3 regions of the Pseudomonas sp. CDFA 610 genome follow, and region 1 is predicted to be linked to each of the others. Evidence: predicted binding sites of a transcription regulator. Region 1 holds the regulator's gene; each other region holds the start of a gene.

Region 1 (5,900 bases):
CGTTTGGGTATCCGAATGATCAGCTTGACCGGTAACCCTGACTCGACGCTTGCCAAGGCCGCTGACGTAAATCTGAATGTCAGCGTACTGCATGAGGCATGCCCTCTGAATCTGGCACCCACCTCATCCACCACCGCCGCCCTTGTGATGGGTGATGCGCTGGCCGTTGCACTGCTTGAAGCCCGGGGTTTTACCGCCGAAGATTTCGCCTTTTCTCATCCGGGCGGCGCATTGGGTCGACGCTTGCTGCTCAAGGTCGAGCATGTGATGCACTCGGGAGATGCACTGCCTACAGTCAAGCGTGGCATCCCGTTGCGCGATGCGCTTCTGGAAATGACCCGCAAGGGTCTTGGCATGACGGCTGTGCTGGAAACCGACGGTACACTGGCAGGCATCTTCACTGATGGAGATCTGCGACGCACACTGGATCGTCCATTCGACATACGTGAAACCACCATAGACGAAGTCATGACGATTCACGGCAAAACGGTGAATGCGGACATGCTCGCTGCAGAAGCGCTGAAAATAATGGAAGATAACAAGATCAGCGCCCTGGTCGTTGTTGACGAAAACGATCACCCGGTCGGGGCATTCAACCTGCAGGATCTCCTGCGCGCAGGAGTGATGTAAATGCAGACCCAGGCAGCGAACAGCGAACTGATGCAACGCGGCAAAGCCATCAAACTGGCGGTCTTCGACGTCGACGGCGTACTGACGGACGGTCGACTGTACTTTCTTGAAGACGGCAGTGAATTCAAGACATTCAACACACTCGACGGCCAAGGCATCAAAATGCTGATAGCCTCCGGTGTGACCACGGCCATTATCAGTGGCAGAAAAACACCCGTGGTTGAGCGCCGGGCAAAGAATCTGGGCATCGAGCACCTTTATCAGGGGCGCGAAGACAAATTGGTGGTACTGGACCAACTGCTGGCCGAATTGAACCTGAGTTACGAACAGGTCGCCTATCTGGGCGATGATCTGCCAGACTTGCCGGTCATACGACGCGTCGGTCTGGGCATGGCGGTTGCCAATGCGGCCGGTTTTGTCCGCCAACACGCTCACGGCATTACACAAGCGTGCGGCGGCGAAGGGGCTGCACGCGAATTTTGCGAACTGATCCTGAGCGCGCAAGGCAACCTTGAAGCGGCCAACTCCGCCTATCTATAGAAGCCATTTATGTTCAGCAAGAAAATTCGAAAACTGATGTTTTTCGGAGTGCTGGTATTGTTGTTCGGTGCCGTAGGCTACTGGAACATCAACCCGGAAAGCTTCATGGACCAGCCAGTGAGCCCGGTCGACGAGACCGCCATTGATTACTATGCGGTCAATACGCACACCCATCAGTACTTGCCGGACGGTGGCCTCCAATACGAAATGACGGCTGACAAGGTAGAGCATGTCAAGGCCACTGACGTGACCCTGCTGACCACACCTGATCTGCAGATGTACCGCGGCACCGAGTTCCCCTGGCATGTGCAGAGCAAGCAGGGCGAGGTCTCCCCTGGAGGCGAGCAGGTGGAATTGATCGATTCGGTTCGCGTTGCGCGCACCGACGAAAAACAACGTACGACTATCATCACCAGTAGTCGCATGACCGTATTCCCACAGAAGCAATATGCGCAGACCGACCAAGACGTTAGAATCGACGCTGCTGGCGGTGTCACTACGGCCAAGGGAATGAAAGCATATTTGAAAGACAGCAGGATGGACCTGCTGTCCAACGTCAGAGGACAGTATGAGGCTCGTTAAAACTCTTCCTTTTTTGCTCGGCCTGGGCGCAGCACTGGGAAGCGCGAGCGCCTGGTCCCTGCCAACTGACCGCGATCAGCCGATCCACATTCAGTCCGATGATGCGCAGCTTGATGACAAGAAGGGCGTTGCCACCTACAAGGGCAACGTCATCATCACGCAAGGTTCGATGAAGATCACCGGCAATACGGTGACCATCACGCGCAACGCTCAGGGCGAAGTGGATATCTTCACGTCTGTCGGCAACCTGGCCTACTACGAGCAAAAGCCGGCGGTCGACAAACCGATCGTGCAGGCGTACGCCGTCACCATTCAGTATTACGCCGCTCAGGACCGTATCGTCCTGATCGACAAGGCCAAGGTTGTCAACGACGGCAACACGTCCGAAGGCGAGAAGATCGTCTACGACACGGTCAGGCAGGTCGTCAGTGCAGGCCGTGCCAACGGTGGCGCTAAAGTGACCACGCCACGCCCACGAATCGACATGGTTATCCAGCCGAAAAAGAAAACCGATCAACCGCAGAAGGCCCAGTAATGGCGACGCTTAAAGCCCAGCATCTGGCTAAAAGCTACAAAAGCCGTCAGGTCGTGCGCGATGTGAGCATTTCCATCGAAAGCGGCCAGATTGTCGGCCTGCTGGGCCCCAACGGTGCCGGCAAGACCACCTGCTTCTACATGATTGTCGGACTGGTACAGGCTGATCAGGGCCGTGTACTGATCGACGACCTGGACGTCAGCCATCAACCCATGCATGGTCGTGCTCGTGCAGGCATCGGTTATCTGCCGCAGGAAGCCTCGATCTTCCGCAAGCTGTCGGTGGCCGACAACATCATGGCTATCCTCGAGACCCGCAAGGAACTCGACACCGCTGCCCGACGCAAGGAACTGGAAGGCCTCCTCCAGGAATTCCACATCACGCATATCCGCGACAACCTCGGCATGAGCCTTTCGGGCGGCGAACGTCGCCGTGTGGAGATTGCACGCGCCCTGGCGACAGCACCCAAGTTCATCCTTCTGGACGAACCCTTCGCAGGCGTGGACCCTATTTCGGTAGGCGACATCAAGCAGATCATTCATCACCTCAAGGCCAAGGGCATTGGCGTGCTGATCACCGACCACAACGTTCGCGAAACGCTGGATATCTGTGAAACAGCTTATATCGTCAATGACGGACAACTGATCGCAGAAGGCGACTCGCAAACCATTCTGGCAAACCAGTTGGTTAAAGAAGTCTATCTGGGTCACGAATTCCGCCTGTAAAAGCCGCCTTTGAAAAAGCCGCATCCGGCCCTTCAAGGCCGCCAATATCGATGCGGCTTATTGACAAGACATTATTTCTCGTAACGCTCTAGGCAAACGCCGTGCTTTCAGGCATATAATTTGCTTAAGTTGGCGTTTCGGCGCCTGTAGTGGATGGCGCGTGAGCGCCGGCGAATAAGGTGTTTAGCCCCTGCCATGAAACCATCGCTAGTCTTGAGAATGGGCCAGCAGCTGACGATGACACCGCAGCTGCAACAGGCAATCCGCTTACTCCAGCTATCCACACTGGACCTCCAGCAGGAGATCCAGGAGGCGCTGGAATCGAACCCCATGCTGGAACGCCAGGAGGAAGGCGACGACTTCGATAACTCCGACCCGATGGCGGACAACATCGAACAAAAGCCCAATCCCGATGTTCAGGAACCGACCTATCAGGAATCTGCGCCTACCGTAGATAACCTCGAGGAAGGCGAATGGAACGAGCGCATTCCCAATGAGCTGCCTGTCGATACGGCCTGGGAAGACATCTACCAGACCAGCGCCAGCAGCCTGCCCAGCAATGACGATGATGAGTGGGACTTCACCACCCGTACATCCGTCGGAGAAAGCCTGCAAAGCCACCTGCTCTGGCAGCTCAATGTTGCTCCGATGTCCGACAAGGATCGCCTAGTCGCCGTCACGCTGATCGACTGCATCAACAATCAAGGCTATCTCGACGAGACTCTTGAAGAGATTCTCGAGTCCTTCGATCCCGAGCTGGATATCGAGCTTGATGAGATCGAAGCCGTCCTGCACCGCATCCAGCAATTCGAACCGGCCGGCATCGGTGCGCGCACTCTGAGCGAATGCCTGCTGCTGCAACTGCGCCAGCTACCGGCAAAGACGCCCTGGCTGAGCGAAGCGCAGCGCCTGGTTACCGATTACATCGACCTGCTGGGCAGCCGTGACTACGGCCAGCTCATGCGTCGCATGAAAATCAAGGAAGACGAACTTCGTCAGGTTATCGAACTGGTGCAGAGCCTGAATCCGCGCCCAGGCTCGCAGATCGAATCCACCGAAGCCGAGTACGTCATTCCAGATGTCATCGTGCGCAAGGACAACGAACGCTGGCTGGTCGAGCTGAACCAGGAATCGGTACCGCGCCTGCGAGTCAATCCGCAGTATGCAGGCTTCGTACGCCGTGCAGACACCAGCGCCGACAACACCTTCATGCGCAATCAGTTGCAGGAAGCCCGCTGGTTCATCAAGAGCCTGCAAAGCCGCAACGAAACGCTGATGAAGGTCGCCACTCAGATCGTCGAGCATCAGCGCGGCTTTCTGGAGTATGGCGATGAGGCCATGAAGCCGCTGGTATTGCACGATATCGCCGAGGCGGTGGGCATGCATGAATCAACGATTTCCCGCGTTACCACGCAGAAGTTCATGCACACGCCACGCGGTATTTACGAGCTGAAATACTTCTTCTCCAGTCACGTCAGCACCTCAGAAGGCGGCGAGTGCTCATCCACGGCAATTCGCGCAATCATCAAAAAACTGGTTGCGGCGGAAAATCAGAAAAAGCCGTTGAGTGATAGCAAGATCGCTGGTTTACTGGAGGCACAAGGCATTCAAGTAGCCCGTCGCACAGTTGCCAAATACCGCGAATCTCTTGGGATTGCACCGTCCAGCGAGCGCAAGCGACTGATGTGATGCAGGCCGAGCCACAGCGTTCCAGTGGCAGGCATTACGCCTGCCTCTTTATGCACTGGCAAAGGAGAAGCTGTATGCAAGTCAACATCAGTGGACACCAACTGGAAGTGACCAAGCCACTCCGTGAATACGTTGAGCTAAAGCTCAAGAAACTCGAAGGGCATTTTGACAAGATTACAAACGTGCAGGTCACGATGGCGGTCGAGAAACTGAAACAGAAGATCGAAGCCACGCTGCATATCCACGGTGGAGAGGTAGTTGCCAATGCTGAACATGACGACATGTACGCGGCCATCGACCTGCTCACTGACAAGCTCGACAGACAATTGCTCAAGCATAAGGAAAAGCAGCAAAGCATCCTCAAGGGTGCAAACGCTCGCTGACGCTCACCACACATGATCCGACTTGAAGAAATCCTGACCCCCGGCCGTTCCGAAGTGAACGTGCCGGGCGGCAGCAAGAAAAGCGTACTCGAACATATTGCCCGACTGATTGGCCGCGAAGTACCGGGGCTTGATTGGGAAACAGTATTCAAGGCGCTCGTCGCCCGTGAAAAACTTGGCTCCACCGGTTTCGGCAACGGTATTGCCATCCCTCACTGCCGTCTTGCCACCTGTGGCGAACCTGTCAGTGCCGTCATTCATCTCAACGATTCCGTAGACTTCGATGCCATCGACGGCGCGCCTGTCGATCTGCTGTTCGTGCTGCTGGTCCCGGAGGCTGCCACAGACAAGCATCTGGAACTGCTGCGCCAGATCGCCAGCATGCTTGATTCCAAGGATGTCCGGACACGCCTGCGCAGCGCCAAGACCAATGAAGCGCTCTATCAAGTGGTGCTAGACGTGCAGAACGGCAACTGACCATGCGCATGATCATCGTGAGTGGCCGCTCCGGCTCGGGCAAGAGCACGGCGCTCGATGTACTGGAAGACAGCGGCTTCTACTGTGTCGACAACCTGCCTGCCGGATTGCTTCCGGAGCTTGCCGAACGAGCCTTGATCAACACCGAACTGGCCGAACCGCTGCTGGCGGTTTCCATCGATGCCCGCAACCTGCCCAGTCACCTGACCCGCTTCCCGGCCATGCTCGACGAGGTACGTGCGCGCAATATCCAGTGCGATGTGTTGTATCTGGATGCCGACGAAGCCACCCTGCTGAAGCGCTTTTCCGAGACCCGCCGGCGCCATCCGCTGAGTACAT
Region 2 (5,900 bases), on a different contig from region 1:
GATGGCACTGTGGTCGAGATGTGCAAGGAATTCCTGCCGACTCACTCCAATGGTGCTTTCGAGGATTCGCGTCTGAATCTGGTGATCGACGACGGCATGCGCTTCGTGGCGACCACCGAAGAGAAGTTCGATGTGATCATCTCCGACTCCACCGACCCGATAGGTCCTGGAGAAGTGCTGTTTTCGGAAAACTTCTACCAGGCCTGCCATCGCTGCCTGAACGAGGGCGGCATTCTGGTCACTCAGAACGGCACACCTTTCATGCAGCTCAGCGGTGTACAGACCACGGCCGGGCGCATGAACGGCCTGTTTGCTGACTGGCATTTCTATCAGGCTGCCATTCCGACCTACATCGGCGGAGCCATGACCTTTGCCTGGGGCGCCACCGACAAGGCGTACCGCAAGTTGCCGCTGGAAACCCTGCGTCAGCGTTTTGCAGGCAGCGGCGTTGTTACGCGTTATTACAACCCTGACGTGCACATCGGCGCGTTCGCGCTGCCGCAGTACGTGCTCAGTGCGATCAAGAAACCGAGCAACGACTGAGTCCGGCATCCGACGTTTCAGGCCTGAGCGCCTGAAACGTCATGCCTGCCGGGTGGAACGCGACACAATTTTCACACTCCTTGTCTCAGAATTGCGCGCGACGCTGAACGCGCAGATAGCCTCTGACCCTGAACAAGACGCGTTGAACGAGCCCCAAACGCCTGTCGATCAAGTACTATCTGCCCCCCTTGCAGCCTGCCGCTCACTCGATGGAGCGCCGGTATCGCACGTCTGAACCCAACCCTGAATCCACCGGATCCTGACAACCATGGCCAAAACGGACGCCCAGATTCATCGGCAAGCCTTGTCCCGCCTGCAAAACCCGACCGTCAAATCACATCTGGCTTATACATTGCTCAGCGGCCTGGCCCTGATGGTGATGTACACGCTGCTGCGTATCGGTCTGTTGGTCTATAACCGCGAGATGATTGGCGACACACCTGCGTCGACCTTCATCGAGGCGCTGTTCAACGGCATGCGTTTCGACCTGCGTCTGACGGTCTATCTGCTGATTCCGCTGATGCTGTCGCTGTTCAGCGCTCGGGCCATGGCGGCGCGTGGCTTCTTCCGGTTCTGGCTGACCCTGGTCGGCAGCATCACGCTGTTCCTTGGCCTGATGGAAATGGACTTCTACCGTGAGTTCCATCAACGCCTGAACGGTCTGGTGTTCCAGTACGTCAAGGAAGACCCGAAGACCGTTCTGAGCATGCTCTGGTACGGCTTCCCGGTCGTGCGTTATCTGCTGGCCTGGGCCGTGGTCACCTGGCTGTTGAGTCTGGTGTTCAAAGGTATTGATCGCGTTACGCGGCCGCGCAATGCATTGTCGGGCGGCGGTGCTGGCACTCGCTCCATTGCGCCATGGTACATGCGCATAGGTGTCTTCTTCCTGGTCTTGATCGTTGCCGTGATCTGCGCCCGTGGCACCTTGCGCCAGGGTCCGCCACTGCGTTGGGGGGATGCGTATACCACTGAGTCGAATTTCGCCAACCAACTGGGTCTCAACGGTACGCTGACCTTGATCACGGCTGCCAAGAGCCGGATGTCTGAGGATCGCGATAACGTCTGGAAAGCCACGTTGCCCCAGGCCGATGCGCAACAGACTGTCCGCGAGATGCTGCTGACGCCCCATGACAAGCTGGTTGAGCCGGACATCGCTGCAGTACGTCGTGATTTCACGCCGCCTGCGGAAAACACCCTGCCGATCCGTAATGTCGTCGTGATCCTGATGGAGAGCTTCGCCGGTCACTCGGTCGGTGCGCTGGGCAGTGATGCCAATATCACGCCGAACTTCGACAGGCTGTCCAAGGAAGGCCTGCTGTTCGATCACTTCTTCTCCAACGGCACCCACACCCACCAGGGTATGTTCGCCACCATGGCCTGCTTCCCGAACCTGCCAGGTTTCGAATACCTGATGCAGACGCCAGAGGGCAGCCACAAGCTGTCGGGCCTGCCGCAGCTGTTGAGCACGGGTCGCAACTACGACGACGTCTACGTCTACAACGGCAACTTTGCCTGGGACAATCAGTCGGGCTTCTTCAGCAATCAGGGCATGACCAACTTTGTCGGCCGCGAGGACTTCGTCAATCCGGTGTTCTCCGATCCGACGTGGGGTGTTTCCGATCAGGACATGTTCGACCGCGGCGCTCAGGAGCTGAAGGCGCGTCAGAACGGCAAACCGTTCTATGCCCTGCTGCAGACACTGTCCAACCACACGCCTTACGCATTGCCGGAAAACCTGCCGGTCGAGCGTGTGACTGGCCACGGTTCGCTGGACGAGCATTTGACTGCCATGCGTTATTCCGACTGGGCGCTGGGCCAGTTCTTCGAGAAGGCCAAAAAAGAGCCTTACTTCAAGAACACCCTGTTCGTCGTATTGGGTGACCACGGCTTTGGCAACAACCGTCAACTGACCGAAATGGACCTCGGCCGCTTCAATGTGCCGCTGTTGTTGATCGGCCCGGGCGTGCAGGAAAAGTTCGGCCAGCGCAGCAGCACTGTCGGCACTCAGGTGGACGTCGTACCGACCATCATGGGCCGTCTGGGTGGTCAGACGCGTAACCAGTGCTGGGGACGCGATCTGCTCAACCTGCCGGAAGGCGACAAGGGCTTTGGCGTGATCAAGCCGTCTGGCAGCGAGCAGGTGGTGGCAATCATCAGCGGCAACCGTATTCTGATCGAGCCGACCGAAATGCCGGCCAAGCTGCTGACGTACACGCTGGGCGCCGCTCCGCACGCGGAAGAAGTACCCAACGCTCCGGATACCGAGGAACTCAAGCGCAAGCTGGAAAGCTTCCTGCAAACCGCGACCAAGAGCCTGCTGGACAACACAGCAGGTGTGGAAGCCAGCAAGAACAGGAACTGACCGCTGTCGTCTTTGCCCGATGTGAATCGGGCAAGACGCGCAGTTGACCGTTTCAGCAACGAAGAAGGCCCTCGGCATCCATTGCGAGGGCCTTTTTAGTGAGCCATTTGAGTCCGTTTCCCGCACGCAATCCATTGGAACGAATGGACGCGGCGCAAGGTCCAGAGTAGGTAAGTCAGAGTGCCTGGCTTGCTTATTCTGGAGGCATTGATGAAACAGTGGGCCATTTTGTATCTGGACAAGGATGGTGTGCAGCAACGTCGTGAGGTGCAGTGGCAGGAACGCCCCAGCGAAGAGGATGCTGCACGTCTGTTGCGCAGGGACTTGTATCCCGTCACAGATGAGTTGGATCTCAATGACCTGGAAGGTCGAACCGACGAGCCGACGGTCAAGACACTCAAGGACCATAACAGTGTCCAGATCATTTCCATTACAGAAACGAACTGATCCATCTGAAAAAAAATCTTGATGCGCCAATCACTTGGCAATGGCCCCTCGATGGGTCTACTCTGCAAATGAGGCCGTGAAGACGGCCTCTGACACCTGTCCATCCCCGGCCTGTTCAAGGTCCGGTCAGCGACATGCTTGATTCCCCACGTCGGAGTAACTGCCGTGCGGTGACCTTCTTTTCAATGGTCACTCGGGAAGAGTTGAAACTCTATCTATCGTTGCATAGGAGGACGTTTCATGAGCACAGCCTATCAAGAGGACATCAGCAGTAACGTACTGCGCCGCATGAAAGAAGGCGGTTTTGACTTCGCACGAATTCATCCCATCGAGTTCTATGCCATTTTTCCCGACGAGGAACGGGCGCGGCAGGCTGCAGACAAATTTCGTGGAGAGTCCCTCAATACACAGATCAATGTACGCGACGACGGTGCCTGGCACCTGCAATTGAGCAAGGTGATGTACGCCACCTACGACGGTATCGGTGACTTTGAACAAGACTTTCAAATGGCCATTTCGCCAATGGACGGGGAGGTTGAAGGGTGGGGTGTGAAACAGGAGATCAGAAGGCTGCACGCCTGATCCGCTGCAACTGAATTGAAACATGCGGGCTGACCGGCCGACCTGGAGAAACCTGCCGGGGCGGCCGGTTCTGTTTTCAGAGGTCAGTCAATCTGGCGCAGGAGCTGTTCACGAGCAGCCCGCTCGCCGGGGCTGCGTAACGTCCGAAGCTATTATCAGTGCGCAAAAAAAAGCCACTCAAGAGAGTGGCTCAAAGGGAAGTTCGGTCGTGAGTACGTGAAGGTGCGTGGTACTCGCCGGAAAATGGGGTCAAGGGCAAAAGTGACGTTTGATGCCCTGTTTGCTCGGTTGCTGGCGATTGTGGCGAACTAATATCGTGTTCGGAAATCAACTCTGACTATGCTGGTCATAGATTTCGCGACGCAAAGACGCTTCCGAATGACGCATGAAAGAGGTAGCTGGGGCGTTTGGCGCACAGGAATGGTGCGCAGCCTGCAGGTTTTATATCTAACTTATTGATATTTAAGCGTTTATGCCGGTGGCACGGGCCTTGCGAAGCTTAAGGTGTCCATGGTGACAAGGAGTACGGCATGATCCGCACCTTTTATGACGAGATGTACGATGCTGGCGGTCTGGTCCGTCCGCATTATCGGGAATTCGCCCGCTGGCTGGGCGATACGCCGCCTGAGCTTCTGGCTCAACGCAGGCGTGAAGCCGATCTGCTGTTTCATCGCGCCGGGATCACGTTCACGCTCTACGGTGACGAGCAGGGCACCGAGCGGTTGATTCCGTTTGATACCATTCCCCGCAGCATTCCGGCCAGTGAGTGGCGGGTAGTGGAGCGAGGCTGCATTCAGCGCGTCAAGGCGCTGAACATGTTCCTTGCCGACCTTTATCATGACCAACGCATCATCAAGGCCGGGATCATTCCTGCCGAGCAGGTGCTGGCCAACGAGCAATATCAGTTGGCGATGCAGGGTCTGAATCTGCACCGTGACCTGTATTCGCACATCTCCGGCGTCGACCTGGTCCGTGATGGCGATGGCACCTATTACGTGCTCGAGGACAACCTGCGCACGCCCAGCGGCGTGAGCTACATGCTCGAAGACCGCAAGATGATGATGCGCCTGTTCCCCGAGCTGTTCGCGGCACAGCGCATTGCGCCCATCGATCATTACCCGAACCTGTTGCTGGACACGCTCAAAAGCTCCAGTCCACTGGATAACCCGAGTGTGGTGGTGCTGACGCCCGGGCGCTTCAACAGTGCGTTCTTCGAACATGCTTTCCTGGCCCGCGAGATGGGGGTCGAGCTGGTCGAGGGTGCCGATCTGTTCGTGCGTGATGATCGCGTCTTTATGCGCACCACCGATGGCCCCAAGGCCGTTGATGTGATCTACCGTCGTCTGGACGATGCATTCCTCGATCCGCTGGCCTTCAATCCTGATTCGATGCTGGGCGTGCCCGGTCTGCTGGCGGCGTATCGCTCCGGCAACGTGGTGCTGGCCAACGCCATTGGAACTGGTGTCGCGGACGACAAGTCGGTGTATCCGTATGTCACCGACATGATTCGTTTCTATCTGGACGAAGAGCCGATCCTCAAGAACGTACCGACCTGGCAATGCCGCAAGCCCGAAGAGCTGTCCCACGTGCTGGCCAATCTGAAGGATCTTGTCGTCAAGGAAACCCAGGGTTCCGGCGGTTACGGGATGCTGGTCGGACCTGCCGCCACGGCCGCCGAGATCGAAGCCTTCCGGGTGCGTCTCAAGGCCAAGCCGCATGCGTACATCGCTCAACCGACACTGTGCCTTTCGACCTGTCCGACGTTTGTCGAGAACGGCATCGCCCCGCGCCATATCGATTTGCGCCCCTTTGTTCTGTCCGGTCGTGAAACCCGCGTTGTGCCCGGCGGCCTCACCCGAGTGGCCTTGCGTGAAGGCTCGCTGGTGGTGAATTCGTCTCAGGGTGGCGGAACCAAAGACACCTGGGTGGTCGAGGATTAAGGATGCCTGCCAATGTTAAGTAGAAC
Region 3 (5,900 bases), on a different contig from region 1:
TGCGCGCTGCCATGTATTGCACGCGTATCGCCGAGTATTTTCGTGATCAGGGCAAGAACGTCCTGTTGCTGATGGATTCCCTGACCCGTTTTGCTCAGGCTCAGCGGGAAATCGCCCTGGCCATTGGTGAGCCGCCTGCGACCAAGGGTTATCCGCCGTCGGTGTTTGCCCGTTTGCCCAAGCTGGTCGAGCGTGCCGGTAACGCCGAAGCCGGGGGTGGTTCGATCACTGCGTTCTACACAGTGCTGTCCGAAGGCGATGATCAGCAGGATCCGATTGCCGACTCTGCGCGAGGTGTTCTCGACGGGCACATCGTGCTCTCGCGCCGACTGGCCGAAGAAGGGCATTACCCGGCCATCGACATCGAAGCCTCGATCAGTCGGGTCATGCCCTCGGTGGTGACGCCTGAGCACATGGCCCGGGCCCAGCATTTCAAGCAGCTGTGGTCACGCTATCAGCAGACCCGCGACCTGATCAGTGTGGGTGCCTATGTCGCCGGTGGTGACCGGGAAACCGACATGGCCATTGCGCTGCATCCGGTGCTGGTGCGCTATCAGCGTCAGGGGTTGCGCGACAATGAAAGCATGCAGGCCAGTGGCGAAGCGTTGGCTTCGGTATTCGGTCCGGCACCGGGCGGCTGATAAGCCATGGCCCAGAGTCGAGCGGCGCGTCTGGCGCCTGTGGTCGAGATGGCGGAGGCGGCCGAGCGTTCGGCGGCGCAGCGTCTCGGGCACTTTCAGGGGCAGGTCAATCTGGCCAACAGCAAGCTTCAGGAACTGGACCAGTTTCGCCATGACTATCAGCAGCAGTGGCTGCAGCGCGGTAGCTCCGGTGTGTCCGGCCAATGGTTGCTGGGTTATCAGCGCTTTCTGAGTCAGCTGGATGTCGCCGTGGCGCAGCAGTACAAAAGCCTTGAGTGGCACAAGGTCAATCTCGACAAGGCGCGCGGTTCCTGGCAGGACGCTTATGCGCGTGTCGAGGGGTTGCGCAAACTGGTCCAGCGCTACATGGACGAGGCGCGCAAGCTTGAAGACAAGCGTGAACAGAAGCTGCTTGACGAACTGTCCCAGCGTCTGCCCCGTCACGAACAGTTCTGACACTGATTTTTTGACGAGGCGATCACAAAGTCTGGTCTACGCTCACAGTGTCCAGGTTTTGAAATATTTCAGGAATTCCTATGACAGTCACTTCCGAGCTTTCCCCGGACCGGCGCCAGTTGACGCTTTATATTGCGGGGCGTTTCGACTTTGCTACGCATCAGGCCTTTCGGGGTGCCTACGAAGGGCAGTCGGGGGATTTGAGTTATGTCGTGGACCTGCGCGACACCCATTATCTGGACAGCTCCGCGCTGGGAATGTTGTTGCTGCTGCGCGATCACGCCGGTGGTGACAGGGCGCAGGTGCGACTGATCAACTGCTCGGCCGATGTGTCCAAGATCCTCGCGATCTCCAATTTCTCGAAGCTGTTTCAGTTGAGCTGATCGGTGCAGGCGCTCTCGAAAGGCCTGTGCATTCTGATCGCCGACGACAGCGCCAGTGACCGACTGTTGCTCGCAACCATCATCGCTCGCCTTGGGCATCGGGTGGTGAGCGCGGCCAACGGCCTTGAGGCTGTGGCGATCTTCAGTACCGAGCGTCCGCATCTGGTGTTGATGGACGCAATGATGCCGCTGATGGACGGCTTCGAGGCGGCGCGGCGAATCAAGCTCATGGCTGGCGAATCGTTGGTGCCGATCATCTTTCTGACGTCACTCACCGAAGGCGAGGCGCTGGCACGGTGTCTGGATGCGGGCGGCGATGACTTCGTCTCCAAGCCCTACAACACTCAAGTGCTGGCGGCCAAGATCAATGCCATGAATCGCCTGCGGCTTTTGCAGGAGACCGTTCTGCAGCAACGGGACTTGATCAGCACTCACCATGAATACCTGCTCAACGAGCAGCGCGTCGCCAAGGCCGTCTTCGATCAGGTCGCGCATTCCGGCTGTCTGGGTGCGGCGAATATTCGTTACCTGCAATCGCCTTATGCGCTGTTCAACGGGGACCTGATGCTGGCGGCCTACACCCCGGCCGGGCATATGCACGTGCTGCTGGGGGATTTTACCGGGCACGGTTTGCCGGCTGCCGTAGGGGCAATGCCGCTGGCCGACGTGTTTTACGGTATGACAGCGAAAGGCTTTGGTCTGGTCGAGATCCTGCGCGAAATGAACGCCAAGCTGAAGCGCATCCTGCCGGTGGACATGTTTTGCTGTGCCACGCTGCTGTGCGTCAATCTCTCGCAGCGGCAGGTCGAGGTCTGGAACGGCGGACTGCCGGACGGCTATCTGTTGCGCGCCGACGGGGCTGAGCCGGTCATACTGGTTTCCCGGCATCTGCCGCTTGGCGTACTGAGCGTGGATGCGTTTGAGGTCAGGACCGACGTCTATCCGCTGGCGCTGGGTGACCGGATCTTCCTGCTGTCTGACGGGGTGCTCGATACCAGCGACAGCCATGATCAGCTTTTCGGTGTGCAGCGACTGCGAGATGTATTGGCCGCCAATGACCGGCCCGCGTTTCTGATCCAGGAAATCCTTCAGGCGCTGAACGACTTCGGCGGCAAGGCGCGTGATGACGTCAGCCTGCTGGAAATCACAGTGATCGACGAGCCGCTGGATCCATTGCCGCTGCCCACGTACTCCGACAGCGGCGCCTCAAGCCCTCTGGACTGGTCGGCCAGTTTCGAATTTCGCGGCTCCACCCTCAAGCGGTTCAATCCTGTGCCTTACGTTCTGCAGTTGCTTCTGGAGGTTCACGGCCTGCGCAGCCAGGGCGGTGCGCTGCATGCGGTAATGGGTGAGTTGTACAGCAACGCCCTCGAGCACGGTGTACTGGGGCTCGATTCGGCGCTCAAGCATGATGCTGCCGGTTTTGCCCGCTACTATGAGCTGCGTGCCGAGCGTCTCGAGAATCTTCGTGACGGATTTATCTGCATGACCCTGAGAATTGAACCTGTAGGGCAGGGTGGCCGTCTTACCTTGAGTGTCGAAGACAGCGGCAACGGTTTCGATGCGCAGCAGGTGATCGACCATACACCTGTCATTGACGGTTTGTATGGGCGCGGCATCAGGTTGGTATGTGAACTGAGTCGGCAGGCCCGATGGTCCACGGATGGCAGGATCGCCTGCGTGGAATTTTCCTGGACGTGAGTGGCATAATCGCGCCCTGGAGTCTTGATCAAGGAGTGAGCAAGTGTCTGTTCATCTGGATTACAACGTTTTGAGTACCCTGCAGGAAGTCATGGAAGATGAGTATCCCACGTTGCTGGATGTTTTCTTCAAGGACTCCGAGCAGCGCCTTTCCCAGATGCGTCTGGCGCTTGAGCTCCATGGGCCTGACCTGGAAACGCTGAGCCTGAACGCCCACAGTTTCAAAGGCAGCAGCAGTAACATGGGAGCGCTACGGCTTTCCGAGCTATGTCGCGAGCTTGAGGAGCGCGCCCGTCAACAACGACGTGAGGGTCTGGAAGAGCTGATCGGCAGTATCGACAGCGAGTACGCGACTATCCGCCGGCTGTTCGATGCAGAGCGCCAGTTCTTCGTCAATTAAGCGCTTGGACCCTGTCCGGCAGATGACGTCCAGACTGCTCTTTGAGGGTTGGCCTGCATCTTGCTAGTAATTCGGTAACCAGCTGTTTATGCGGAGACCGAAATGCCCCTCGCCACCAATGCGCTTCTTCAGGCCAATGCCGCTGCGACCTCCAGGTCCAGCGCGGCCAACAATGCGGTCAAGCCTGCCGACGCCGGCAAGGATGAGGCCTCCAGCTTCTCCAATGTCTATGCCAAACAGGCAAAGGATACGGCTTCTGCGCGCGATGATGTGCCTGTGAAATCGGCAAGGGACAAGGCCGCTTCCGGCTCGGACAAGGTCGCAAGCGGCAAGGACAAGCCCTCCGCCGATCAAGGTGCTGCCACAAATACCTCATCCGTTGCCGATAGCGGCAACGGTTTGCCTGCCAACGCAACCACCGCTACTGCCGATGAAGATCAGGCAGCAGCCGACCAGGCCGCGGACGATCAGGTACTGACCGATACGCTGGCCGACGGCGAGACGTTGCCGGTTGCTGATCCGGCGCTGAATCCCGCATTGCAGGCCATGACCGCACAGACGCCTGTTGCACCTGCGATTGCCAAGCCTGCGGTTGCCGATACCAAGGCTTCGCCTGTGGTTGAGCTGGCTGCCGGAGCGAAAGCGGCGCCACCAGCAGTGGTTGACGCTGCCTTTGATCCTGAGGCAGATCCGCTCGACGGTCTTGAGGCAGTGCAGTTGGCGTTGGAAAACGCCAGCGCCAGAACGCAGATGGCGGCCCAGAATGCTCACGCCGCCAGCAAGGCGACGCCATCCAATGCCGAAGCGGACCCGTCACAGAATATCGCCAATAACCTGTCGCTGGTCAGCGAGCAGTTGCCCTCTGATGACAGCAGTACCGAAAGCAGTGACAAGTCGTTCAGCGGTCTCATCGGTGAAGGCCTGAAGGATGTGAAAAGCGCCGCAGGTGACACGCGGGTTGATAACTTTGCCGATCGTCTGGCGGCTCTGAGTCAGGCTGCACAGCCTGCCAGGGCTGCAGCGACGCCGGCGGCAACGCCGTTGATGAGTCAGCCGCTGGCCATGCACCAGAGTGGCTGGACCGAGGGTGTGGTGGACCGGGTCATGTACCTGTCGAGCCAGAACCTGAAGTCGGCCGAAATCAAGCTGGAGCCGGCGGAACTCGGGCGCCTTGATATTCGCGTCAATATGGCGCCGGATCAACAGACTCAGGTGACGTTCATGAGTGCCCATCTGGGCGTGCGTGAAGCGCTTGAAAGCCAGATGTCGCGTCTGCGTGACTCGTTCAGCCAGCAAGGGCTGGGTCAGGTGGACGTGAATGTTTCGGACCAGTCGCAACAGCAGGCCCAGCAACAGGCTCAGGAGCAGGCCAGCCGGGCTCAACGCGGCGGACGTGGTGGTGGAACGGGCTTGGGTGACAGTGCTGACGACGTTTCCATTGCAGATGCCGCCGTTCCTGTAAGTCAGCCGGCAGCGCGCGTGATCGGTACCAGCGAGATCGATTACTACGCTTGATTCGGTGGGAGCTGCGGCTTGACCCCCAGCTTCTGAAGGTGCGCTGAAGTCTGCTTCTGAGCGAAGGGCGTAGTCGGCCTTTCGCAAACTCTATGTCTTCAGCCGTTTGAGCGCCCTTGAGCGCGCGTGCTGCCATGGCTGAAAACTCGTTTGAGTCCGATCCGCCTCCCTTCTGCCAACTCTGGCATAACACTTGCTCTGCCCCTGTCACGTATTGAAGACCCCTTGAATAGTGACGGATTATTGGCATGGCGAAGAGCGAAGAAGTTAAAGACCCCGCTTCCAAAGGCAAACTCAAGCTCATCATCGTAGCGGTTGTGGCCTTGCTGCTCGCTGTCGGTCTGTCAGTGGGTGCAACCTGGTTCATCATGCACAAGAGCGAAAGCGCGCCTGATCCGGCAGTTGCTGCGGCCGCGGCCAACGCCAAGCCAGTGGCGGTTTTCGAACCGCTGACACCTGCTTTCGTCGTTAACTTCAATGCCAATGGCCGTCAGCGCTACATGCAGGTCAGCATCACCATGCTGGGTCGCAATGCTGCGGACATGGAAGCCTTGAAAGTGCACATGCCGGTGATTCGCAACAACCTGGTCATGCTGTTCGCGGCCATCCCTTTCGAGTCGCTGGCCTCGCCGATCGGCCAGGAAATGCTGCGTCAGAAGGCAACCGCCAGCATTCAGGAAGTGGCGCAGAAAGAACTTGGCAAGACTGTGATCGAACAGCTGCTGTTCACTAATTTCGTATTGCAGTAGGACCTCGACATGGCTGTGCAAGACCTGCTGTCCCAGGATGAAATCGACGCGCTGC

What was found. The regulator sigma-54, encoded in region 1, starts transcription at its own class of promoters, with help from an activator protein. The targets are predictions, from matches to a motif close to ANTGGCATNNANNTTGCTNT.
Region 2: KDX39_RS12925 (circularly permuted type 2 ATP-grasp protein) is a predicted target of sigma-54. The motif match lies at 4,412-4,431, and genes of this name have one in related genera.
Region 3: KDX39_RS12490 (flagellar hook-length control protein FliK) is a predicted target of sigma-54. The motif match lies at 3,629-3,648, and genes of this name have one in related genera.

Annotation. Positions count from the first base shown of each region.
Region 1 covers NZ_JAGTPM010000011.1:171,112-177,011, reverse strand. The annotation lists gene KDX39_RS21040 (KpsF/GutQ family sugar-phosphate isomerase) at 1-630, shown strand, start outside; gene KDX39_RS21035 (KdsC family phosphatase) at 631-1,170, shown strand; gene lptC (LPS export ABC transporter periplasmic protein LptC) at 1,180-1,752, shown strand; gene lptA (lipopolysaccharide transport periplasmic protein LptA) at 1,739-2,287, shown strand; gene lptB (LPS export ABC transporter ATP-binding protein) at 2,287-3,012, shown strand; gene KDX39_RS21015 (RNA polymerase factor sigma-54) at 3,208-4,701, shown strand; gene hpf (ribosome hibernation-promoting factor, HPF/YfiA family) at 4,776-5,084, shown strand; gene ptsN (PTS IIA-like nitrogen regulatory protein PtsN) at 5,097-5,561, shown strand; gene rapZ (RNase adapter RapZ) at 5,564-5,900, shown strand, end outside.
Region 2 covers NZ_JAGTPM010000006.1:145,319-151,218, forward strand. The annotation lists gene speE (polyamine aminopropyltransferase) at 1-543, shown strand, start outside; gene KDX39_RS12910 (LTA synthase family protein) at 812-2,905, shown strand; gene KDX39_RS12915 (hypothetical protein) at 3,116-3,352, shown strand; gene KDX39_RS12920 (ribonuclease E inhibitor RraB) at 3,593-3,934, shown strand; gene KDX39_RS12925 (circularly permuted type 2 ATP-grasp protein) at 4,465-5,874, shown strand; gene KDX39_RS12930 (alpha-E domain-containing protein) at 5,887-5,900, shown strand, end outside.
Region 3 covers NZ_JAGTPM010000006.1:60,431-66,330, forward strand. The annotation lists gene fliI (flagellar protein export ATPase FliI) at 1-641, shown strand, start outside; gene fliJ (flagellar export protein FliJ) at 648-1,097, shown strand; gene KDX39_RS12475 (STAS domain-containing protein) at 1,178-1,480, shown strand; gene KDX39_RS12480 (SpoIIE family protein phosphatase) at 1,484-3,181, shown strand; gene KDX39_RS12485 (Hpt domain-containing protein) at 3,225-3,581, shown strand; gene KDX39_RS12490 (flagellar hook-length control protein FliK) at 3,684-5,096, shown strand; gene fliL (flagellar basal body-associated protein FliL) at 5,345-5,845, shown strand; gene fliM (flagellar motor switch protein FliM) at 5,855-5,900, shown strand, end outside.